DNA from 2 places in the Micromonospora sp. II genome. Region 1 is predicted to be linked to the other one. Evidence: riboswitches for the same ligand, from Rfam matches in the RefSeq annotation. Region 1 holds a riboswitch; the other holds the start of a gene.
What was found. Region 1 has a riboswitch for cobalamin ahead of A8711_RS12630 (peptidase). Riboswitches for the same ligand answer to the same signal wherever they lie in the genome.
Positions count from the first base shown of each region.

Region 2: it holds a riboswitch for cobalamin, as region 1 does, so the genes downstream of both, A8711_RS14155 (acyl-CoA thioesterase) here and A8711_RS12630 (peptidase) in region 1, are expected to answer to the same signal.

Region 1 is NZ_LYXF01000024.1:146,530-153,346, forward strand. Features, by position in the region: gene metE (5-methyltetrahydropteroyltriglutamate--homocysteine S-methyltransferase) at 1-1,612, shown strand, start outside; gene A8711_RS12620 (Ig-like domain-containing protein) at 1,734-3,368, shown strand; gene A8711_RS12625 (alkaline phosphatase PhoX) at 3,583-4,743, shown strand; cobalamin riboswitch at 4,945-5,081, shown strand; gene A8711_RS12630 (peptidase) at 5,179-6,222, shown strand; gene A8711_RS12635 (hypothetical protein) at 6,291-6,743, shown strand.
Region 2 is NZ_LYXF01000024.1:548,665-566,921, forward strand. Features, by position in the region: gene A8711_RS14145 (PrsW family glutamic-type intramembrane protease) at 56-883, shown strand; gene A8711_RS14150 (LysE family translocator) at 919-1,545, opposite strand; gene A8711_RS14155 (acyl-CoA thioesterase) at 1,549-2,061, opposite strand; cobalamin riboswitch at 2,192-2,393, opposite strand; gene A8711_RS14160 (copper resistance CopC family protein) at 2,631-3,257, opposite strand; gene A8711_RS14165 (Dyp-type peroxidase) at 3,291-4,517, opposite strand; gene A8711_RS14170 (copper chaperone PCu(A)C) at 4,514-5,080, opposite strand; gene A8711_RS14175 (Fur family transcriptional regulator) at 5,294-5,695, shown strand; gene A8711_RS14180 (SCO5389 family protein) at 5,742-6,134, opposite strand; gene A8711_RS14185 (carboxyl transferase domain-containing protein) at 6,276-11,735, opposite strand; gene A8711_RS14190 (DUF2188 domain-containing protein) at 11,968-12,198, opposite strand; gene A8711_RS14195 (rhodanese-like domain-containing protein) at 12,285-13,664, opposite strand; gene A8711_RS14200 (bifunctional 2-polyprenyl-6-hydroxyphenol methylase/3-demethylubiquinol 3-O-methyltransferase UbiG) at 13,856-14,506, shown strand; gene A8711_RS14205 (superoxide dismutase) at 14,593-15,207, shown strand; gene A8711_RS14210 (hypothetical protein) at 15,212-15,478, shown strand; gene A8711_RS14215 (sugar efflux transporter) at 15,495-16,721, opposite strand; gene A8711_RS14220 (DUF2470 domain-containing protein) at 16,790-17,095, opposite strand; gene A8711_RS32835 (heme oxygenase (biliverdin-producing)) at 17,092-17,757, opposite strand; gene A8711_RS32840 (heme ABC transporter ATP-binding protein) at 17,761-18,257, opposite strand, start outside.

The DNA.
Region 1 (6,817 bases):
CGACCGGAGCGCCGCCGAGATCGACGCGCTGCGGGAGGCGTACACCCGGCTCGGCGCGGTGGAACAGCGGCCGGCGATCTTCGTCGCCACCTATTTCGGCGAGCTCGGTGACGCGCTGCCCGCCCTGCTCGACACGCCGGTCGAAGCGGTCGGCGTGGATCTGGTGGCCGGGCCCGGCAACCTGCGGCGGCTGGCCGGTGCGGGACCGCTGCGCGGCAAGACGATCGTGGCCGGCCTCGTCGACGGCCGCAACGTCTGGCGTACCGACCTGCGGGCCGCCGTGGCGGCCGGTGCCGCCGTCACCGCCCTCGCCGACCACGTCGCCGTGTCCACCTCGTGCTCGCTGCTGCACGTGCCGGAGGACCTGTCCGCCGAGACCGCTCTCGACCCGGCGCTGCGTCAGCGGCTCGCCTTCGCCCGGCAGAAGGTCGATGAGGTCGTCCGGCTCGGCCGCGCGCTGCGCAACGGCACCACGTCCCTGCCCGAGCCGCTGCCGCCCACCCCTGCCGCCTGGCGCGACGACACCGTACGCGGTCGGCTCGCCGCGCTGCGCGCCACGGATCGGCAGCGCGGCGCGTACCCGGAGCGTGCGGCGGCACAGCAGGCCCGGCTGAACCTGCCGCCCCTCCCGACCACGACCATCGGATCGTTCCCGCAGACCGACGAGCTGCGCCGCGCGCGTGCCGAGCACCGGGCCGGGCGTCTCGACGACGCCGCCTACACGCAGCGGATGCGCGCCGAGGTCGAGCACGTCGTCCGGCTCCAGGAGCGGCTGGGCCTGGACGTGCTCGTGCACGGCGAGCCGGAACGAAACGACATGGTCCAGTACTTCGGCGAGCAGCTGGACGGGTTCGCCGCCACCGAACACGGCTGGGTCCAGTCCTACGGCTCCCGATGCGTGCGTCCGCCCGTCATCTACGGCGACGTGGCACGCAGGGCGCCGATGACCGTCAACTGGTCCACCTACGCGCAGTCGCTGACCGACCGGCCGGTCAAGGGCATGCTCACCGGCCCGGTCACGATCCTGGCCTGGTCGTTCGTCCGCAGCGACCAGCCACTGGCAGACACCGCGGACCAGGTCGCGCTCGCCCTGCGCGACGAGTGCCGTGATCTCGAGGCAGCCGGTATCCGGGTCATCCAGGTCGACGAGCCGGCGCTGCGTGAGACGCTGCCACTGCGCAGGGCGGACCAGAAGGCGTACCTGGACTGGGCAGTCGGGGCGTTCCGCCTGGCCACCTGCGGAGTCGCCGACGACACCCAGATCCACACCCACCTGTGCTACTCGGAGTTCGGGGAGGTGATCACGGCCATCGACGCCCTCGACGCCGACGTCACGAGCATCGAGGCATCCCGCTCCCGGATGGAGGTCCTCGACGACCTCGCCGCTCTCGGATACCGCCGGGGTGTGGGGCCCGGCGTCTGGGACATCCACTCACCCCGGGTGCCGTCCCACGACGAGGTCGTCGGCGCGCTGCGCCGGGCCGTGGCCGCGGTGCCGGCCGAGCGGCTGTGGGTGAACCCCGACTGCGGCCTCAAGACGCGCGGCTATCCCGAGGTCGAGGCGTCCCTCCAGCACCTGGTCGCCGCCGCGGCCGAGCTGCGCGGAAACTGATCCACGCGACCGGGCGGGACGGCTCGTCGTCCCGCCCGGCCCGGGCCCGGTTCAGCCCTTGACAGGCCGTGCCCGGAGCGCCGAGGCTGCATGAAGTGATGTATGTCGATGTTACGGGGGCATGATGCGACGCAGGATCTTCGCGCTGGCTACAGCAGCCGCGGTCGTCGTCGGCGGGGCCATGACGATGGCGCTGCGGCCGGCCTACGCCGCGACGGCGTGCACGGTGGACTACACCATCACCCGGGAGTGGTCCAGCGGCTTCTGGGCCGAGCTCACCGTCACCAACCTGGGCGCTCCCGTCACCGACTGGTGGCTGCGGTTCCGGCAGGCGAACGGTCAGACGATCACCATGGGCCTCGACCGGCTGCCGGACGGATACACGCTGGGCAGCGGCGAGATGTATCCGATGACCATGCTCCGTCCGCCGGCGGGATCCACGCTGCCGACCGGCGCCTCGGTGACGGTGCGGTTCGGCGGCAACTACCAGGGTGCCGACCCCGAGCCGACCGACTGGGTGTTGAGCGGCCAGCCGTGCGACGGGGACGGCGCCGACCCGACCGGCTCGTCGCCGCCGCCGGCCTCGGGGAGCCCGCGGCCCAGCCCACTGCCGGGCGGGCCGTCGGTGGCGCTCACCTCGCCCCTGCCCAATGACTTCTTCGCCGCGCCGGGCGTCATCCCGATCCGTGCCGAGGCCACGGCGGCGCCCGGCCGGCGGATCGAGCGGGTCGAGTTCCGCGAGCGCGGCAGGCTGCTCGCCGTGGACACCACCGCGCCGTACGCGTTCGACTGGCGCGGCGTGCCGCCGAACAGCGGCACCCGCGTCACCGCCACCGCCTACGACAGCAGCGGCGCCCAGGCCACCGCCGAGGTCCGCGGCATCCGGGTGCTCCCGCCGCAGGCGCCCGGCGCCGCGCCTGCGCTGAAGGCGTTCGGCAACCGCATCCTCACGGTCACAGCCAGTCCGAGGCCGTACCGGCCCCGTGGAATCATCCGGTCGGCCGCGCCCGGCGAATGCGCATGGGGACCGATCCACTGGGACGGCCCGGTCGACGACGCGTCGGTAGGCGCGCTGCGGGCCCGCGGCGTCAACGCGGTACGGGTCGTGCTGAGCGACGCCTGCTACGCCTACACCGGCAGCCCTGCCGATCGGCAGAACCGCGTCGGCTACCTCGACGAGGCGGCCCGGTACGTCGACCGGCTCGTCGGGGCCGGCATCACACCCGTCGTGTCGCTGCGGCAGAGCGACATCTCCGCCACCCGCACGTTCTGGAGCGCGGCGGCGGAGGTGTTCGGCGACGACAACGCAGTGGTCTTCGACATCTCGCCGTACGACTTCCCGGCGGCCGGCGGCACCGATCCCGCGGCGGTCTGGACCTGCTGGCGCGACGGCGGATCCGAGTGCGCCGGCGCCGGTCTGCCGAACTTCGGCGTGCAGGAGCAGATCCGCCTGCTTCGCGTCCAGGGCTCGTTCAACCTGGTCCTCGCCGCCGGGATCGACGGCGGCAACGATCTGAGCCGGTGGCTGGAATATCGCCCGGCTGACCCGGACGGCCGCAGCGTGGCCGCCGCCTGGCGCGTCGACGACCGCTCGGCCTGCGCCACGCCGGCCTGCTGGCGGTCCACGCTGCTCCCGGTCGCCGCCCAGGTGCCGCTGGTCGCCACCGACGTCAGCGCCGGCTCGGGGGCGCCGACGTTCGTACCGCGGACTGTCGCCTGGCTCGACCAGCACGGCATCGGCCACCTGCGCCGGTGACCGGGGGAGGGGAGGCCGCGGCCGGAGGGCCGGTCAGACGGCCGCGCGCGCCCACTGCTGGTTGGTGCCGCTGCCTCTCCTACCCGTACGACCCCTCGACCGGGTCGGCGTGGGCGGGACATCGCACATCGAGCCGTCCATCGACGTTCATCCAACAGATCGGCGTGCGTAAGCTCCACACGGTCGGATCCATGGAACCTACGGAGGAGGTTCCATGGATCGTCGAACGATGTTGCGGGCCACCGTTGTCGGTGCGGGCGCCCTCGCCCTGCCGTTCACGGCGTGGTCGGCGGCGTACGGAGCCCCGGCACAGAACGCGGCGGGGCCCTACGGCGGGCTTCAGGCAGCCGACGCCAACGGCATCCAGTTGCCGGCCGGGTTCACCAGCTCGATCGTCGCGCGTTCCCGGCGGACGGTGCCGGGGACGTCGTACACCTGGCACGACGCTCCGGACGGTGGCGCCGTGTTCGCGAACGGCAGCGGCTGGATCTACGTGTCGAACTCCGAGGTGTCGGCCGGTGCGGGTGGCGGCGTCTCGCGACTCGTTTTCAACTCCAGCGGGGCCGTGGTCGGGGCGTCGCGGATCCTCTCCGGCACCAACAACAACTGCGCCGGTGGCAAGACACCGTGGAACACCTGGCTCTCCTGCGAGGAGGTGTCCCTGGGACGTGTCTTCGAGACGTACCCTCTCGGCGGGACCGCGGTGGCGCGTCCCGCGATGGGCCGGTTCAAGCACGAGGCGGCCGCGGCCGACCCGGTCCGCCGCGTGGTCTACCTGACCGAGGACGAGACCGACGGCAAGTTCTACCGCTTCGTGCCGGCCACCTGGGGCGACCTGTCCGCCGGAACCCTCCAGGTCCTCCGCGCCGGTACGGCCACCTCCGGCACGTTCACCTGGGCCACGGTGCCCGATCCGGACGGCTCGCCCACCCCGACCCGGCAGCAGGTGTCCGGCGCGAAGACGTTCAACGGTGGCGAGGGCTGTCACTACGCGGACGACACCGTCTGGTTCACCACGAAGGGCGACAACCGCGTGTGGCAGGTCAACCTGGCCGCCGGCACGTACGAGCTCGCCTACGACGACAACCTGGTCAGTCCGGGCGCCCCTCCGCTGACCGGGGTCGACAACATCACCGGGTCCACGGCCGGGGACCTCTACGTCGCCGAGGACGGCGGGAACATGGAGATCTGCATGATCACGCCGGACGACAAGATCTCGGTCTTCCTGCGGATCACCGGACAGAGCGGTTCGGAGATCACCGGGCCGGCGTTCACCCCGGCGGGGGACCGGCTGTACTTCTCCTCGCAACGCGGCACGACCGGCTCGTCCTCCGGCGGCATCACCTACTGCGTCACCGGTCCGTTCCGCCGTTGACCGGCTCCCGGTCCCGCCGGCAGTGACCACACGGTGAGGGACGCCCGGTCCTCACCGGGCGTCCTTCACCGGCGTGCTCCACGCGGACGCGCCGGGACGACGGCCTCTCGACGTCGGGGTGTGAAACCGCCGATTCCGCCGGCCGTCACGGCACGTGGCCGGTTCCTGGCGCATTGACATCGGCGCACCGGCCACAGCAGACTGTCGCGACAACTCAACCACCGCGTGTACGTGCGGGGGAAGACCGGTCGAAATCCGGCGCTGGCCCGCAACGGTAGGCCGCCCAGAGAACTCTGCGGCGGCGAGCCCGAATACCCGTCGTACGCGTGCAACCGCTCCCCACCCGTCGTGGCCCACGGGTCGGAGTCCCGGACGCCCCCGCGTACTGCGGCCGTCCGGGCTTTCGACGACCGCCGGGCCGGAAAGGCGCTTCCGATGGTCGTCCGCCGAAGCCGGCACCGCCTGCTCGCGCTCCTCTGCGGCGTACTCGCCGCCCTCACCCTCACCACACCGGCCGTCGCCGCCCCCGATCGCGCCGCCCTCACCCGCCCGGAGGCCGCCGCCGGCTGGCTCGCCCGGCAACTCGTCGACGGCGAACGCTTCGAGGCGGTCTTCGACGGTGTCGCCTACCCCGACCAGGGGCTGACCCTCGACGCCGTGTTCGCCTTCGCCGCCGCCGGCGTGGCCGACGACCACGGCGCCGGCGCGCTGGCCTGGGTCACCCGGCCGGACATCCGCGACGGCTATCTCGGCGACGGCGTCTCCGAGGCGTACGCGGGCGCGACCGCCAAGCTCGCCCTCGCCGTGCAGGTGCGCGGCGGCGACCCGGCCGACGTCGCCGGGGTGGACCTGATCGCCCGGCTGCGTTCGCTGCAGACGCCGGCCGGCCGGTTCAGCGACCGGTCCGCGTACGGCGACTACAGCAACGCGTTCAGCCAGTCCTTCGCGCTGCTGGCGCTGGACCGTACGGCGGCCGGGGCGCCACCGGCGGCGGCCGCCTGGCTGGCCGGCACCCGATGCCCGGACGGCGGCTACCCGCTGCTGCCCGCCCAACCGGTCTGCACGTCCGACGTGGACGCCACCGCGCTCGTGACGCAGGCGCTGCGCGCCGCGGACCGTCCGGCCGACGCCGCCGCCGGGCTGCGCTGGCTGGTGTCCGTTCAGCGTGCCGACGGCGGCTTCGCCAACGCGGCCGGCACACCGAACGCCAACAGCACCGGCCTCGCCGCGCAGGCCCTGCGCGACGGTCACCGGCTGCCGGCCTGGGCGCGGTCCCGGGCGTTCCTCGCCGGACTCCAGGTCGGCTGCGCCGGGGCGCCCGCGGACCGGGGCGCCGTCGACTTCGACGGTGGCGGCTTCGACCCGGCCACCGCGCCCCGGGCCACCGCCCAGGCCGTCCTCGGTCTCACCGGGATCGGGTACGCCCGTCTGTCCGCAGCCGGCGCCGACCCCGGCGCACCGGCGCTCGCCTGCCCGTGAACCGCCTCGCCGCTCACCCGATCACAGGAGGACCCGTGTTCCGTCACCGTCCCACCGCCCGCACCTGGATGGCCGGCCTGCTGGCCGCCGTCGTGGCCGGCGTCGCGCTGACCGCAGTCGAACCCGCGCCCCGGTCGGCGCACGCCGCCGCCTGCGTCGGCACCTCGGGAGTCACTGTGGTCGTCGACTTCGCCGCGCTCGGCGGCGGCGTCCAGGTCGCCTGTGCGCCGGGCGATCCGGCCACCGGCCTGGCCGCGCTTCAGGCCGCCGGCTTCACCGTCACCGGCACCGCCCGCTGGGGCCTGGCCTTCGTCTGCCGGATCAACGGCAAGCCCACCGCCGCGACCGAGCCGTGCGTCAACACCCCGCCGGCCACCGCGTACTGGTCGTACTGGCACGCGTCCAGCGGCGGCTCCTGGTCCTACAGCACGTCGGGGGCGACCGGCTACAACCCCGCGCCGGGCAGCGTCGAGGGCTGGTCCTTCGGCGCCGGCGCCCCGCCGAGCATCGCCGCTCCCTGAACCGTCGGCTGCGAACGGTGTGACCAGCGGCGCACCGGGTACCGGCAGCTGCTCTGGCGTCGTCGCGCGCCCGG
Region 2 (18,257 bases), 410 kb from region 1:
TCCACAGTGCCTACCCCCGATGCCGGCGCTCGCCGCCGGGCGCGATACTCGGCGTATGGGGAATACCGGACGCCGCTGGGCGTGGGTGGCGGTCCTGCTCGTCGGCGTCGGGCTTCACCTGCTGGTGCTGGAGACACTGTCCGGCACCGGCACCGTCACGTTCGTGCCGGCGCTGATCGTGCTCGGCGCGTGCGTCGCGCCCGCCACGTTCCTGGCCTTCGCCCAGGGGCGGCCGGCCCGCCGCCCGGTCCCCGGCTCCGTCGTCGGCGTCGCCGCGCTCCTCGGCGGCGTGGTCGGCGTGGTCGCCGCCGGCTGGCTGGAGTACGGCACCCTGCACCGCCTCGGCGTCCTGCCGATGGCGCTCGTCGGCCTGGCCGAGGAGACCGCGAAGCTGATCGTGCCGGCCGGCATCCTGCTGCTGTGGCGGCGGCACCGGTCACCGGCGCAGGGCCTGGTGATCGGCGTGGCCTCCGGCGCCGGGTTCGCCGCGCTGGAGACCATGGGGTACGCGTTCGCCGCGTTCGTCGGGTCGGAGGGCAACCTCGGCGCCGTCGAGCGGACGCTGCTGGTTCGCGGTCTCACCGCGCCCGCCGCGCACCTGGCCTGGACCGGGCTGACCGCCGCCGCGTTGTTCACGTTCGCCGCCGCGCCCGGCGGCCGGAGACTGGCGGCGTTCCTGCTCACCTTCGCCGCCGCCGTCACGCTGCACACCTGCTGGGACACGTTCGGCACGCAGCCCGCGTACGTGTTCATCGGCGGTGTGTCGCTGGGCTGGGTGCTGCTGCGCCTGCACCTGGACCGCGAGCGGCCCGCCGCCCCGCCCCGGGCGCCGGAGCGTGATCCTCACCAGCTCGCCGAGGTGGCGGGGTCGGAGCCCTCCTGATGCCGCGATCTCGGCGAGCTGGAGTCGAGCAAGCGTCAGCCGGCGGCCAGCCGGACACCGAGCGCGACGAAGGCGACAGCGCAGAGCCGGTCGACCCGCCGCGACCAGCGGCTGTCGCCCCAGCGGCGGGCGAACCGCCCGGCGCCCACGCCGAGAGCCAGGTCCACGGTGAGCTGCACCGCGACGAACAGCGCGCCGAGCAGCACCAGCTGTGCCGCCACCGGGCCCGCGTCGGGCCGGACGAACTGCGGCAGGAACGCCACGCTGAACAGGATCATCTTCGGGTTGAGCAGGTTCGTGAGCAGCCCGCGCCGGAACGCCCGCCCGGCGCCGCCGCCGTCCGCCCCGTCCGCCGCGACGCCGGGCCGGCCCGTGCCGCGCAGCGCCCGCAGGCCCAGCACGATCAGGTACGCCGCACCGGCCCACCGGATCGCGGTGAACAGCACCGGGGACGCGGCGATCACGGTGGCGAGTCCGGCCACCACGGCGGCGACGTGCACCGCCTCCCCGGCCGCGACCCCGAGCGCCGCCACCGCCCCGGCCCGCGCGCCGTACCGGGTGGCGTTGGCGAGCACGAACATCATGTCCGGCCCGGGGGTGAGCATGAGCACCACGATCGCGGCCAGGTATCCCGCGAGCGTGGCCGCCGACAGTCCGAGCACGCCTCAGCCCTCCTCGGCGCCGTCGAGCAGCGCCCGGCGCAGCGCCAGCCGGTGTTCGCGCCGGATCTGCGCCTCCCGGTAGCGCCGCCGGTCACCGTCGGTGCCGGGCAGCAGCGGCGGCACCGGCCGGGGCTGGCCCTCGTCGTCCACGGCCACCATCACCAGGTGCGCGGTCGCCACGTCCACCGGCGGCACCGCGCGGTCCCAGCGGTCCGCGCTGACCTTCACGGCCACCTCCATCGAGCTGCGGCCGGCCCAGGTGATCCGGGCGTCCACGTGCACCACGTCACCGACGCGGACAGCGCGCAGGAAGGCCGTCTCGTCGATGGCGGCGGTGACGGCCGGTCCGTCGGAGTGGCGGGCGGCGACCACCCCGGCGACCGAGTCGATCAGGTTGAGGATCCGGCCGCCGTGCACCGTGCCCATCAGGTTGGTGTGGTGCTGGTCCATGATCTGCGACAGGGTCAGGTGCGACGCCGACGGTGGTCGGCCGGTGAGGGTGATGGCATCGGTCACGGTGCGGTTCCGTCCTCGCAGAAGCGGACCGCCGACCGGACGGGGGAGTTGCACGTCGAGGCACGCCGACGGCTCCCGCCCGGCGTGTCACCCGCCCGACCCACCCGCGAGGTCGACGGCAGCGCGCACCGGTGGTACGCGCGACGCGGGCAGGTCTTCGGACTCGCGGGCCCGACCGGGGTCGCCGGTCGCCTACCGGCCGTCGCTTCCCAGGCCGGTGGCCCAGTGCTGTTGACGGCTGTCGTTCCCACTCACCGCTGCGGGGCAGTCCCGGACTTCCACCGGGTTCCCTCTTACGACACCCGGCCGTCGCCGACCGGGTGAACCAGCGCTCCCGGCAGCCTAACCCAGCCCCGACCCGCCCTCGCCGCGACCCGCGTTCCGCCCGTCCCGCAGACGCGCAGGCTCTTCGGCGCACCCGTTGCCGGGCCGCCGACGCGGACGCGGTCCACAGAAGGGGACTCGCCTCCCGCTTTGTAGGACGCCCGGAGATCTTGGAAGGAAAGCGCCCCTAGAGGGGCCGTTTCGTACCAAGATCTCCCGGGCCGTCCGCATCGGCGGGTGACGGGTCAGGACGAGCGGCGACGGCGGAGCAGCAGTGCCGCCGCGCCGGCCACCGCCACCGCGGCGACCGCTGCGCCGGCCAGCAGGCCCACCGGCAGACCGTCGTCGGCGTCGGCCGAAGCGTCGGCGCTCGCCGGAGAGGCGTCGGCGCCTGCCGCAGCGCCCGCCGAAGCCGAAGCGCCCGCCGAGACGTCTGCGGAGGCGGCCGGCGAGGGAGCGTCGGTGGTCGAGGACGTGGCGGCCGCCGGGGGAGCGGCCGGGTCGGCGACGGTGAAGCGGTACGAGCCCTGGACCGGGTGGCCGTCGCGGGAGACCACGCGGTAGGCGACGGTGTAGGTGCCGTTGCCCAGCGGCTCCTCGATCGTCACCGTGCCCGTCGCGCCGTCCACGGCGGGCGCGCTCGCGGGCACCTGACGGTCGGTGGCGTCGCGCAGCGTGATGGTGGTGAAGGCCGGGTTGAGCCGCTGCAGGAACCGCAGCGTCACCTGCGTCGGCGCGGTGGTGAGCCGGGCGTCGCGGGCCGGCGTGGCCTCCTGCAGCGAGTTGTGCGCCGCCGCGGGCGTGGCCGGGACCAGCAGCAGCGCCGCGGTGAACAGCGCGGCGAGGAGTGCGGAGACGGTACGGGTACGCATGACGCGCCTTCCTGGTCGTGGTCAGCGTCGTGGTCAGCCGAGCAGTTGCTGGCCGATCCAGCCGCCCTCGGGGCAGCCGGGCGGTACGGCGAACACGGCGGAGCCGATCGGGGTGGTCCACTCGTTGAGCAGGTCCCGTTCGGCCAGCCGCCGCTGGATGGGCAGGAACTGCCGGGCGATGTCGGCCTGGTACGCGGCGAAGACGAGCCCGCTGTCCGCGTGTCCCTCGGCGGTCGGCGCGCCGTCGTAGTTGTAGGGCCGGCGCAGGATCTTCTGCCGGTCGTCGGTGACGCGGGCCCGGGTCAGGTGCGAGAAGTCCGGGATCACGGTGAGCCCGTCCGGTCCGAGCGCGGCGAAGTCGGGCTCGTCGTGCTCCGCCTCGCCGGTCAGCGGCGCGCCGGTGTCGAGGCGCCGGCCCACCGCGAGTTCCCGGTCGGCGCGGCCGAGCAGGTCCCAGGTCTCCAGGTTCATGCTGATCCGGCGCACCACCAGGGTGGTGGAGTCGCGCAGCCAGTCCGGCCCGTCGGTCACCCAGACGGCGGTGTCCGCCGACACGCCGGGCTTCGGGTTGGCGGTGCCGTCGAGCTGGCCGAACAGGTTGCGCTGGGTGCGTCCGGGCTCGGCGCCGGCGGCCCGGCGGAAGCCCTGCTGCACCCAGCGGACGGTGGCGAACGGGCGGCTGTCCTTGGTCAGGACCCGTTGGGCGTGCGCGACGGTGAGCGGGTCGTCCGCGCAGATCTGCAGCAGCAGGTCGCCGCCGGACCAGCGGGGCTGCAACCGGTCGATCCGGAACGCCGGCAGGTCGGCCACCGACGTGGGGCGGCGGTCGTCGAGCCCGGCGGCGGCGTAGAGCCCGGGGCCGAAGCCGAACGTGACTGTCAGCCGGGCCGGCAGCAGGCCCAGTTCCGGCTCGGTGTCGGCCAGCGCCGGGCGACCCTGGGTGAGCCGGGCGGCGTCGTCGGAGAGCAGTCGCAGCATCCGCCCGAGCGCGGCCCGGTCCGTGCCCGGGCGCAGCGTGAACGCGACGAACGCGGCATGCGCCTGGGGCTCGGTGGTGACACCGGACTGGCGCGCGCCGTGGAACGGCTCGACAGCGTTGCCGACCTGGGCCACCGGGACGGCGTCGTCGGGGCGTACCCCGTGGGAACGGAGGGCGGCGAGGGCACCCGCGCCGGCCAGCGCGCCCCCGGCGGCCGCCGCGCCGCCGGTGAGCAGGCCGCGCCGGCTGACCCGGCGCGCGGGCGCGCCGGTTCCGGTCATGACGCGGGGCTCGCGCCGTGTCCGGGCGCGTACGTCTCCTGGGCGCCGGTGAACGGCTTGGCCACCGCGGTGAACGTCTGGGTGCGCCCGTCGGCGAAGGTGAGCGTGACGTCGAGCTGGTCGCCGGGGCGCACCGGGCGGGTCAGGTCCATCAGCATGAGATGGTCGCCGCCGGGCTCCAGCGCGGCCTGGGACCGGGCGGCGACCACGACGCCGCCCTGCTTCTGCCGCATCGCCATCTTCCCGTCGGTCATGGCCATCTCGTGGATCTCGGCCCGGGACACGTCGGTGGTCACCCCGGTGATCGTGACGTCGGCGTCGCCGTCGTTGACGAGCGTGGCGAACGCGGCGGTCATGCCCTTGTCGGCGGCCTTCACCCACGGGTCGCGGATCGTCAGCACGCCCGCTGCCGCGCTCGCCGGGGCCGAGGCGGGCGCCGACGCCGACGGCGCGGTTGTGGGCGTGGCGTCGGCGGAGCCGCAGGCGGCGACGGACGCGGCCAGGACGGCGGCGCCGATCAGGGCCGCCGTGCGTGGGAAGCGTCGGCTGGTGGTGCTGGGCATGCGGTCGTCCCCTCGAAGATCCGGTGTTCGTACCGTTGGTCGGGGCGGCGCCGCGGATAGTTCCGGCCCGGGGAGTCGGTCGCGTCACATGCACCCGGGCTCACCGCGACCGGGGACCGGGGAGCGCCCGGAAGGCATAATGGTTCCGGGTGTCACGTGGCGCGCCGGGCGCGGCCGTGGCCGGAGAGGGCGCCCGGACGAGGGAGGCGGACGGTGACGGCGACGACCGGGGCGACCCGCAACACCCGGCAGCGCGCCGAGGTGCTGGCGCTGTTGCGGGAGCTGGACGGCTTCCACAGCGCGCAGCAGTTGCACCAGATGCTCGTGCAGCGGCAGGCGAAGGTGGGTCTGACCACCGTCTACCGGACGTTGCAGCTGCTCGTCGACAACGGCGAGATCGACTCGGCGCGGCTGCCCGGCGGCGAGCACCTCTACCGGCGGTGCAGCCAGAGCCGCCATCACCACCACCTGGTCTGCCGCCGCTGCGGCCGTGCGGTGGAGGTGGCCGGCCCGGCCGTGGAGCGGTGGGCCGACCAGGTCGCCGCGCAGCACGGCTTCACCGACGTCGGGCACACCCTGGAGATCTTCGGCACCTGCGACCGCTGCGCCGCCTGAGCCACCGCCGCGGGCGGGCGGTGACCCGCCCGCGCCGGACCGCCGGTCAGCAGTTGCGCAGCACCGGTGACTGGTTCAGCAACTGGCCGCGGCTGGAGGTGAACCGGCGGTACGCCTCGGAGCCGGCCGCGCCGGGGCGGAACGCGGCCACCCGGTGGCAGTTCTGGAACGCCAGCGTGATCCCGAAGTGCCGCTCCAGCCCGGCGCGGATCGCGTCGCTGGCCATCGCACGCAGCAGTTGCCCGCGCTCGGCGTCGCCGGGCGGCGGTACGACGTTGTCGGCGAACTCGGCGTCGGTCGCGGCCAGGTCGGCGGCGACCCGGCTGACCGTCTCCCAGGCATACGGCAGGGAGTCGCGGACACATGCGACGAACGCCTCCTCGTCGACGGGACCGGTCTCGGCGGCGTGCAGCAGGGCGGGCGGAACGGTGAGCGACATGGGTCCTCCGGCAGCTCTAACGAACACGGTTTCCATTACCATCTGAGGACACCATGTCGCCGGACGACCGTCAAGGACCGGCGCACGCGAAACGGCGGACGGACCCGAAGGCCCGTCCGCCGTGTGACGTCGCGGAACGTGTCAGCGCAGGTGCGCCTCGATCGCCTCGATGACCCGGGGCCGTAGCTCGGCGGCGCGGATCACCGCGTCGACCGAGCCGACCTCGACCGCCCGCTGGATGCTGTGCACCCGGTCGAACTCGGCGGCCACCTCGCCCAGCTTCTCCGCCCGCACCGACCCGCGCAGCTCGTCCAGCTCCGCGCTGAGCGTGGCCCGCTCGGTACCGGTGGCGGACGCGACCCGGCCCTCCAGCTCGCGTACCCGGGAATCGGCCGCGGTGCGGGCGGCGACCTCACCGGCGAACACCACGGCGGCGGCCGGCGCGCCACCGAGCACCGAGGCGAACGACCCCTCGATCGCCAGCACCGTCATGTCCGGGTTGAGCGCCTTGGAGAAGACCACGAACGCGCCGCCGTGATAGCGCGAGATCACGCAGAACACGATCGGGCCGCGGAAGTTGACGATCGCCCGGCCGATCTCCGCGCCGTACTCCAGCTGGAGCTTGCGCATCGACTCGGGTGAGCCGTCGAAGCCGGACAGGTTCGCCAGCACGACCAGCGGCCGGTTGCCGCTGGCCGCGTTGATCGCCCGCGCGGCCTTCTTCGACGAGCGCGGGAACAGCGTGCCCGCGGTGTAGGTGTCCGGGCCGTCGGTGGGCGGGAAGCCGTGCCGGGGCACCGACCGCGACTCGATGCCGAGCAGGCACACCGGGATGCCGCCCAGGTGCACGTCCTGCACCACAGCGGTCTCCGCGTCGGCCATGCCCGCCCACCGCTCCAGCACCGGATGGTCCTGGTCGGCGAGGGCCCGCATGACGGTACGGATGTCGAACGGCTTCTTGCGGTCCGGGTTCGCGGTGGCGGAGAAGATCTCGCCCACCGTGGCGAAGTCGCTGCCGGCCACCGCGTGCGGGTAGCCGCAGATGTCCCGGTCCACCGGGTCCATGGTGACGGCCCGGCGCGGCGCGTGCTCGCCCGGCACGACGTACGTGTGGTCGTAGTGCGCCATCAGCACGTCCCGCGCGCCCGGCAGGTCCGGCGCCCAGTACTGCGCCTGCCCGTTCGGGCCCATCACCCGGTCGTAGCCGCCGATGCCGAAGTTGTCCTCGGCGGACACGCCGCCGGAGAAGTCCAGCGACTGCTTGCCGGTGAGCACCATCGCCGAGTCGGGCGTCATGACCAGCACGCCCTTGGTGTGCATGAGCATCGTCGCCTCGGCGTTCCAGTACGGCTGGGCGCCGACGTTGATGCCCGCGACCACGATGTTGATCTCGCCGCCGTCCTGGGTGAACTCGACGATCCGCTTCAGCGCCGCGGCCACCCAGTCCATGTTCTCGGTGCCGGAGGTCATCGAGATCCGGGCGCCGGCGCTCAGCGCGTACCACTCCAGCGGCACGTCCATCCGCTGCGCCAGGTCCAGCGCGGCGATCACCCGCCGGCACTCCGGCTCGGACAGCGCGCCCAGCGACTTGGTCGGATCGCCGAGCAGCACCACCCGGGTCACGCCCTGCGGGTGGCGGGGCGTCGGCGTGGTGACCACGCCGGCCACGATCGCCGCGCTGTTGCGGCCCTTGGGCCGGTCCACCGGCACCAGCTGGTGGTCCGCGTCCAGGTCGTGCTCGACGAAGTCGCCCAGCAGCCCGGTCAGCTCGTACGGGTAGACGGTGTTGCGGCTGGCCGCCCGCAGCACCTTCAGCCGGTACTCGTCCAGCGGCTCGACCGGCTCGCTCGGCGGCTCACCCACGTCGAGCCGGGCGTGCCCGGTGACGTCGAAGGTGATCCGCACGCCGACCTTGGTCAGCTCGCCGGTACGGCGGTCGCGCTGGCGCGCGATGAACAGGATCTCCTCCAGCTCCGCGCCCACGGTGGTGGGGCGTACCCGGCCGGCGATCAGCTCCATCTCCTCGCGGGTCAGCTCGCTGGGCGGCCACACGTAGATGACGATCCGGTTGGTCGGGAACCGCGACTTCGACGGCCGCCGCGACTGCGCCCGGCGGATCGAGTCGATGCAGGCCGCCACCGTGTCCTCGGTGGTGGGCAGCGACACCAGGCGGCCGTCCTGCTCCCGCAGCCCGGTCAGGTCGCGTACCTGCGCGAACGCGACCAGCCGCTGGTCGGACGGGTTCTGCCGGGCCACCGCCTGGAACAGGTAGACCTCCTCGTCCAGCGACGGCAGGCGGGTCAGGTCGAACTCGCGCAGCCGCTCCAGCTGCATCCGCTGCGCGATGTGCGGGTGCAGGCCGCGGATCAGGCGCTCCTCGGTCATCCCGTTTTCGCCGGGCCGGAACGTGAAGTGGTGGTGCATCACCGCGCCGCCGCGCCCGGCGACGGTGGTGGTGATCCGGCGTACCGCCGCCGGCAGCGGGTGCGCGTTCAGCACGTCGAGCAGCGCGGCGGCGGTGGCGTCGAAGTCCTCGGGCTGGTTCTCCCAGGACAGGTAGACGTCCGCGTCGACGGCGTCGCGGTCGCCGGCCACCTCGGCCAGTCCGCGCAGCGCGTCGCCGAGCGCGTCGAACCGCACCGCCGCCGACACGACGCTCGAACCGTCCCGCCCGGCCACCACGAACGTGCAGCCACCGGTGGCCCGGGTGGTGACCTCGGTGAGCGCCTTGTTGCCGTAGTAGCGGCGGGTCAGCACCTCCAGCATCGTCGCGTTGTCCAGGTCGTCGCGGACCAGGCGCTGGCCGAGCAGCCGGACCAGCGGCTCGGTGCTGCGTACCATCTCGGCGACCCGGTCGGCGCGGTCCGGCGCGTCCGGGTGCGTGTCGAGGTGCCGCAGGTGCGCGCGGACCCGCGCGTAGACCCGGGCCCGGTTGCGGCGCAGCAGCGGCTGGGCGAACCAGGCGAACACCACGCCCCGCGCCAGGTCGGCGACGACCGGGAAGCGGACCTGGGTGGCCGCGACGAGACGCTCCAGGGTGAGGCCGGCGGGCTCGCGCAGCGCCTCGTCCGGCGGCGGCTCGCGCAGCCACGAGCGCAGCAGCGCGGCGATCACCGTGGCGTCCGCGGCGGCCCGCTGCAGGGCCAGGAAGATCCGGAAGACCGCTGCCTCCAGCTCGGGGGAGCGGTCCAGCTCGGTGACACCGTAGTGGGCGAGCGCCTTGGCGAGGCGGGCCCGGAACGAGTCCGGGGAACCGGCCCGCTCGACGTCGAGGCTCTGCAGGTAGGTGTGGAAGTACTCGCGGGCGCTGTGCACGTGCCCGGCCGGCCCGTCGTCGCCGGGACGGTTGCGGCTCAGCTCGGCCAGGTCGGCGAAGACGCCGACCAGTTCCAGCTCCTCGGCCAGCGGCCGGTGCCCGGCCTCGGTGGCCGCCCGGCGCGCGTCCAGGTAGTCGTCGAGCACCCGGCGCTCGTCGTGCGGGTCGACGTCGTAGCCGAGCAGCAGCGCGCACAGGTCCTCCTGGCCGCGCTCGGCCCGGGACCGCGCCGGCACGTCCGCCGCAGGCGCCGGCAGGTCCAGCTCGACAGCGGGACCGGCCGGGCCGTCGGCGGCCTCGGCGCCTTCCTCGACGAGCGGCTCCAGACGCAGCAGCGGCGCACCCGCCTCCACCTGGGTGCCGACCTGAACCGACGACTCCTTGAGGCGGGCCCGGAACGGCGCGCGCAGCACCGTCTCCATCTTCATCGCCTCCAGCACCAGCACCGGCGCGCCGGCCTCGACCTCCGCGCCGACCGCAAGTGGCGTGGCGACCACGAGCGCCGGCATGGGGGAGCGCACCACGCCGCCCTCGTCGCGGCTGATCCGGTGCGTCACGCCGTCGACCTCGACCAGGTGCACCGGGCCGTGGGTGTCGGTGAGCAGGCGGAACCGGGCGCCGTTGACGGCGATCTGGCCGGTGTGCCGGTCGAAGCGGTCCAGCTCGACGTCGGCAGTGCGCACGTCGCCACCGGCCTCGACACCGACCCGGAACCGGTGCGCGCCGACCCGGGCCACCCGCATCCGGTAGGTCACGCCGCGCAGCTTCAGGTCCAGCGGCCGGCCGCTGCGGTGCTGCACCTGCGGGCGTCCACCCGCCGCTGTGGACAGCAACCGCTGCCGCTCGGCGGTCTCGTCCTCCTCGTACGCCTCGATCGCGGCGGCGGCGAGCGCGACGGCGGAGTGCCGGTGCGCGACCAGGCGGCCCTCGCCGCGTACCCGGTCGATCCAGCCGGTGTCCGCGCTGGCGTCGATCACCTCGGGCTGGTCGAGCAGGTCGAGCACGAAGCTCTTGTTCGTCGCGCCGCCGGCGATGACCACTGTGGTGTTCGCCATCGCCCGGCGCAGGCGGCCCAGCGCCTCGTCCCGGTCCCGGCCGTACGCGATGATCTTGGCGATCATGGAGTCGAAGTCGGCCGGGATGGTGTCGCCCTCGCTGACTCCGGTGTCGACCCGGATGCCCGGCCCGGCGGGCAGGTCCAGCCGGGTGATCCGGCCGGGGGAGGGCGCGAAGTCGCGGTCCGGGTCCTCGGCGTTGAGCCGCGCCTCGATCGCGTGCCCGCGCTCGACCGGCGGCTCGCCGGTGAGCCGGCCGCCACCGGCCACGTGCAACTGCGCCTTGACCAGGTCGAACCCGGTGGTCGCCTCGGTGATCGGGTGCTCGACCTGAAGGCGCGTGTTGACCTCCAGGAAGGCGAACAGCCGGTCGCCCGGGTGGTAGAGGAACTCGACAGTGGCCGCGCCCCGGTAGCCGACCGCCACCGCCAGGCGCTCCGCCGACGCCTTCAGCTCCGCCGCCTGCTCCGGGGCGAGCACCGGCGACGCGGACTCCTCGATCACCTTCTGGTTGCGCCGCTGCACCGAGCAGTCCCGTACCCCGAGCGCCCACGCGGTGCCCTGGCCGTCGGCGATCACCTGCACCTCGACGTGCCGGGCGCCGGTGACCAGGCGCTCCAGGAACACCACGCCGCTGCCGAACGCCCGCGCCGCCTCCTGGCTGGTGCGCTCGTAGGCGTCGGCCAGCTCGGCGTCGCTGCGGATCACCCGGATGCCGCGCCCGCCGCCACCCGCCGTGGCCTTCAGCATCAGCGGGTAGCCGATGTCGGCCGCCGCGCGCAGCGCGTCCTCCAGGCTCTCCACCGCGCCGCGGCTCCACGGCGCGACCGGCACGCCGACCTCCTCGGCGATCAGCTTCGCGCCGATCTTGTCGCCGAGCTTGCGCATGGCGTCCGGGCTCGGCCCGACGAACGTCACGCCGATCTTCTCGCACAGCTCGGCGAACGCCGGGTCCTCGGCCACGAAACCCCAGCCGACCCAGGCGGCGTCCGCGCCGGTCTCCACCAGCGCGCGTTCCAGCGCCTTCAGGTCCAGGTACGGGCGGGCGGACGCGGGGCCCAGGTCGTAGGCGACGTCCGCCTCGCGGACGAAGGTGGCGGTACGGTCGACGTCGGTGTACAGCGCGACGGTCTCGATCCGGCTGCCGGTCTCCGCGGCCAGTTCCCGGACCGCGTGGATGAGCCGCATCGCGGACTCACCACGGTTGACGATGGCGACACGGGTGAACACGTGACCGTCCCCTTCGATAGAACCACGGTGGCGCGCCGGGTGGCGACGATGCCCCCGGCTTGCCTCACCCTTCCGCCTGCGCGCGTACGGCGCCATGTCGTAACGGCCGAAGCCTGAGCGGGAGCCGTTGTAGGAACCGAACAAAACTTTTTAGCCAGCCACTCACTACCCGCCGGTACGCGCTACGGCGCCGGACCCGTGCGGGTCCGGCGCCGTGACGTGCGTGCGGGGCTCAGCCCGGAATGTCCCGGGGGTCGCGCTCGCGGGGGTACGTGTTCTTCTCGCCGATGGCGCCGTCCTGCTTCTTGATCACGTGCTCGGCGCCGCGCTCGACCGCCATCTCCCGGCCGGCCGCCTCCGCCTCCGCCTTGGTGTCGTGGCGGCTGCTCGCGCGCTCGTTGCCCTCCGGCCGGTTCTTCCACTGCCCGTCCTGCTGGTAGGTGTCGATGTCGCCCTTCGCCATGCCGTCAGCTCCCTCGATCGCGTGACTGATGACAAATGTCTGCCCATGCGAGGGGAGTGCTAATCCTGGCGGCCCGGATCCGTGCCTCACGCCGTGGCGTGCAGGTCCTGCCAGGCGCCGTAGCCGCCGAGGAGGTCGGACACGTCGGCGTGACCGGCGTTGCGCAGCAGGCTGGCGGCGACCGAGGAGCGGTAGCCGCCGGCGCAGTGCACGACGATCGGGCGCCCCACGGGCACCTCGCCGAGGCGGTGGGTCAGCTCGGCCAGCGGGATGTGCCGGGAACCGTCCACCGCGCCCTGCTCCCGCTCGCCGGCGTTGCGGACGTCCAGCACCACCGGCGCGTCCGGGCCGTCGAGGGCGTCGCGCAGTTCGGTGGCGGTGATCCGGCTGGCCCGGGTCATCTCGGTGACCATCTCCAGGAAGGCGTTGTCGGGTTCGCGGAGGTAGCCGATCACGTGGTCGAAGCCGATCCGGGCCAGGCGGACGACGATCTCCTCCTCGCGGTCCTGCGGGGCCACCACGAGCACCGGCCGGTCGGGTGCGACGACGCTGCCGGCGGTCTCGGCGAACCGGCCGTCGGCCGGGACGTTGAGCGCGCCGCGCAGGTGCCCGGCGGCGTACTCCTGCGGGTCGCGGGCGTCGACCACGACGGCGCCGTCGGCCCGGGCGGCCAGGAACTCGGCCGGGGTGAGTGGGCGGGCCGGCCGGGCGTGGTCGAACAGCTCCCGGGTCTTGCGGTTGAGCACCGCGTCGAAGGCGAAGTAGCCGGGCGCGGCCGGCTGACCGCCGGTGACCAGGGCGAGGAAGCGCTCCTCGCTCATCGGCGCGCAGGCGTAGTTGGTGCGGCGCTGCTCGCCGATGGTGGACTGCCGTTCGGTGGACAGGTTCTTGCCGCAGGCCGAGCCGGCGCCGTGGGCGGGAAAGACGCGTACCTCGTCGGGCAGGCCCATCAGCTTGCGCTGCACGCTGTCGTAGAGCATCCGGCCGAGTTCCTCGGCGGTCACGCCGAACGAGGCGAGCAGGTCGGGGCGGCCGACGTCGCCGATGAACAGCGCGTCGCCGGTCAGCACGCCGTACGGGACCGCGTCGTCGGCGCGCTCGTAGACCAGGATGCTGATCGACTCGGGTGTGTGTCCCGGGGTCTCCATGATCTCCAGGGTCACGTCGCCGAGGCTGATCCGTTCGCCGTCGGTGAGCTTGCGGCTCGGGTACTCGGTCTCGGCCCGGTGCCCGTAGCCGATCCACGCGCCGGTCGCGGCGGCCACCTCGAGGTGCCCGGCGAGGAAGTCGGCGTGGAAGTGGGTGTTGATGACGCCCTCGATCGTCAGGCCGTGCGCCTTGGCGTCGGTGAGGTACTCGTCGATGTCCCGGCGCGGGTCGACGAGCACGGCCCGGCCGGTGCGGTCGTCGGCGATCAGGTACGAGGCCTGGGACAGGCAGTCGAGGTAGTACTGGGTGAACAACATGAGCCGCACTCCTTCGCGCAGTGATGTCGGGCGATACGGCAACTGTAGCGCATACCCCCAGGGGTATATTTCGAGGCGGCTGCCGCCCGGAAGTATTTGCCGGAACGGCAAGGTTCCTTGCTGGCCGGTGGACCCCGGCGCACGATGGCGAGGGCCCGGGCGGGCAGACGCCCGGCGGCGAGGAGGCGGACATGACGGGGCACCACCACGAGCACCCGGCGGCGGACACCGACCCGGCCCGGTTCTGGGACGAGCGGTACGGCCAGCGGGACCGGATCTGGAGCGGCCGGGTGAACCCGGTCCTGGCCGAGGTGGCCGGCGCGCTGCCCCCGGGCACCGTGCTCGACCTGGGCAGCGGTGAGGGCGGCGACGCGGTGTGGCTGGCGACGCGGGGCTGGCGGGTCACCGCCGTGGACATCTCGTCGGTCGCGCTGGACCGCCTCGCGGTGGAGGCCGAGCGGGCTGGGGTGGCGGAGCGGATCACCACCGTCCGGCACGACCTCACCCAGGGCTTCCCGCCCGGCCGGTACGACCTGGTGTCCGCGCAGTTCTTCCAGTCGCCGCTGGTCCTGCCCCGGGAGACGGTGCTGCCCCCGGCGGCCGAGGCGGTCGCTCCCGGCGGCCGGCTGCTCGTCGTCGAGCACGGCGCGCCGCCGCCCTGGGCCGGGCCCGACACCGGCCACCACCGGTTCGCCGAACCGGAGGAGATTCTGGCCGCGATGAGCCTCGACCCGGACGGCTGGGACACCGAGCGGCTGGGCGCGGCGCGCCGTACCGCCACCGGCCCGGACGGGCAGACCGGCGAGCTGATCGACCACGTGGTGCTGGTGCGGCGCCACTGACCGGACGCGCGGGATGGGAGCACCGTCGGCCACCTTGTTGCACTATGTTGGCAACAGCAAAGATGCAGCAACAAAGTGGAGGATCGATGGCGCTCTACACCCTGCCCGACATGCCCTACGACTACGGCGCCCTGGAGCCCGCCATGTCCGGCGAGATCCTGGAACTGCACCACAGCAAGCACCACGCGGCGTACGTCAAGGGCGCCAACGACGGGCTGGAGCAGCTCGCGGAGGCGCGTGCGAAGGGCGACTTCGGCCGGCTGGTCGGGCTGGAGAAGACGTTCGCGTTCAACCTGTCCGGGCACGTGCTGCACACCATCTTCTGGGGGAACCTGTCGCCGGACGGCGGTGACCGCCCGGACGGCGAGCTGGCCGCGGCGATCGACGAGCACTTCGGCTCGTTCGACGCGTTCGCCGGCCAGCTGTCGGCGGCAACGAAGAGCGTGCAGGGCTCCGGGTGGGGCGTACTCGCCTGGGAGCCGCTGGGACAGCGACTGATCGTCGAGCAGGTCTACGACCACCACGGCAACGTCGGCCAGGGCACCACGCCGCTGCTGGTCTTCGACGCCTGGGAGCACGCCTACTACCTGCAGTACCGCAACGTGCGTCCGGACTACGTGGACCGGCTGTGGAACCTGGTGAACTGGTCGGACGTGATCGCACGCTTCGACGCCGCCCGCGCCGCGACGCCGAAGATCTGATCCGGTGAGCGGGCCCACCCCCGAGGCGGCGGAACTGGTGCAGCGCGCCGCCGGGGTGATCGCGGCCAAGCACCGGGGTGACCTCGCCGGTGCCGAGGATCTGCTCGCCGCGTTCCCCGGCGAGCAGGCCCGGACCCTCGGCTTCTACCTGCTCGCCGACCTGGCTCTCGGCCTGGTGCGGGCGAGCAGTGGGCAGAGCATGGACGACCTCGTCCGGGAGTTGTCCCTGCTGATCGCGGCCACCGCCGGCCGCCCGCCCGCCCCGAGCTGATCCCGGTGCCCGTGGGTCACCCGCCCACGGGCACCGACCCGGCCGCCCGCGCGGGCGGCCGGGTCAGCACCAGCACCAGCAGCCCGGCCGCGCACAGCGCGGTGCTCATGCCGTACGCCCACCGGTAGCCGACCTGCGCGGAGAGCCCGAGCAGCGGCCCGGCGAGCATCGCGCCGATCGGAAACGTGTTGGTGAACAGCGTGGTGGCCCGGCCCGGCTCGCCCGGCAGCAGATCCTGCACGTAGGCGATCCCGACGCCGGACACCGCGGCGATGAACAGCGCGTTCACCGGCTGCGCGAACAGCAGGAACGGCACGCTCGGCGCCAGCGCGGCGGCCGCGTAGTAGGCGACCCCGCAGCCGCCGCCGACCAAGATCAGCGGCCGCAGCCGGACCCGCGCGGTCAGCGCGCCCAGCCCGAGGATCAGCGGGATCTCCAGCGCCGCGCACAGGCCCAGCACCAGCCCGGCGCGGGAGGGGTCGTCGTGCAGTTCGGTGTCGATGAACAGCGGCATCGCCTGCACACCGACCGTCAGCGGACACTGGAGCAGCACGAACGTGAGCGCCGTCAGCGCCAGCCGCAGCCGGGACGCGCCGCGCGGGCCGGGCGTGGCGCCGTCCGGATCGGCCGCGACCGGCCGCGCCGGCAGCGGCAGCTCCTCCAGCCGGAACGCGGCCACCAGCGCGGCCAGCGCGTACATGACGGCGGCCATGCCGTAGACCAGGCGGAAGCCGCCGACGTCGAGCAGCACCGCGGCCAGCGCCGGCCCGGCCACCCAGGCGACCGAGAACACGGTACGCATGAGGCTGACGCCGAACGCCGCCCGCGCCGGATCGTCCCTGTCGAACAGCGCCCGGGTGTACGCGAACGACTGCGGGAACAGCGAGTTCGCCAGCGCGGTGGCGGTCGCGGTCAGCCCCAGCAGGATCCAGTAGTCCCGGACGTACGCGGTCAGGCCCGCGCCCAGCACGCCGGCCAGCGCGGCGCCGACCAGCAGCGCGCGCCGGATCGGCAGGCGGTCCGACAGCCGGCCGATCAGCGCGGAGGCGACCACCCCGGACAGCGGCGCGACGACCAGGAACACGGTCACCCGTAACGGACTGGCGTGGACCTCCCGGTCGAGGAACAGCGACAGGAACGGCAGCACCACGGCGGTGGACAGACCGACGGTCAGGAAGACCACACCCAGCGGGAGCAGCCGGAATCGGCCGGCGCGCACCGCCGGCCTCGTGTCCACAGCCATGCGGCGGACTGTACGCCGCGGCGGCGCGGCGGCCGACCGGGTTTCCGCGGCCCGGACGGTCCCGGCGCTCAGCCGGCCGGGCGGGGCGGTACGCCGGCCCGGTCGCAGGCCTCCCGGTACATGCGCACCACCTCCCGGCGGATCTGCGCCCGTTCGGTGAGCCGGTGGGCGAACGGGACGCGCACCGGAACCTCCGTGCCGCCGACGGTGACGGCGAAGTCGATGCCGTCGGCGTCCAGGCCGGTGGTGCGGGCCGCGGTGGCGTCCGGCCGGCCGCCGAGCGTACGGCAGATCAGCAGCGCGTCCCCGGCGTGGTCGTCGTTCATGTGCCGGCTGACGGCGGCGACCACCTCCGGCGGAAAGCCGGCGCTCACGCGGCGCCCTCCCGGCTGCCCGCCGCCACCAGGCGACCCAGGTCGGTGAAGACCGCGATGTTGTGCTCGTACGCCACCAGCACCTCGTCGCGCAGCGCCGCCCGGCCGGTCTCGTCCAGCGCGAGCGCGTCCAGCCTCGCCCGGTAGGCGTCCTTGTACGACTTCGGATCGGTGATCCGCGGGAAGCGGTAGAACGACGCCCCGGCCTCGCCGGTCACCCCGTAGTACCGGGCCACGCAGCGCCCGATGTGCCGCCCGCCGGACAGGTCGCCGAGATAGCGGATGTAGTGGTGCGCGATGAACCGCTCGGGCGATCCGGCGCAGGCCGAGGTGATCCGCGCGGCGTACGCGACAGCGGCCGGGACCGGCTCCATCACCTCGCGCCAGCGCGGGCCGAGCAGGAACCGCAGGTCGGCGGCGAGCGCGGGCAGCCGGGTCAGCGCGTCGTCGACGAACGGGCCGGCCAGCGGGTTCTCGCGCATCGTCTCCGCGACGCCCTCCAGCGCCGCGTAGATGCCGTGGTGCGCGACGACGAGCGCGGTGTAGCCGGCCACGTCGAGCTCACCGGCGGTGAGCGCGGAGACGTACCGCTGGGACTCGGCGCTCTGGTGCGCGTCGCGGGTCTCGGCGCGCAGCCGGGCCGCGAACGTCTGTGTATCCATCTGCTATCTCTCCTCGTCGGCTGACGGTCTTGCGGGCCGGCCGCGTCGGGGCACGATCAGCGGCAGCCCGTCACGCGGGTGGGGGACGACGTCGATGTCGTACCGGTAGACCCCGCTGAGCAGCGGGGCGGTGAGCACGTCGCGCGGCGCCCCGGCGGCGCGGACGCGACCGTCGCCGAGCAGGGTCACGGTGTCCGCGTACGCCCCGGTCAGCGTCAGGTCGTGCAGCACCACGACCACGGCGTCCCCGGCGCGGGCCCGCTCCCGGGCGATGTGCATGACCAGTTCCTGGTGCCGCAGGTCGAGCGCGGCGGTCGGCTCGTCGAGCAGCAGCGTGGTGGCCCGCTGCGCCAGGACCCGGGCCAGCGCGGCGCGGGCCTGCTCGCCGCCGGACAGCGCGGGGTACGGCCGGGCCGCGAAGCGGGCGACGTCGCAGCGGTCGAGCACGTCGGCGACGACGGCGTCGTCCTGGTCCCGCTCGGGTCGCCCGGCCCACGGCG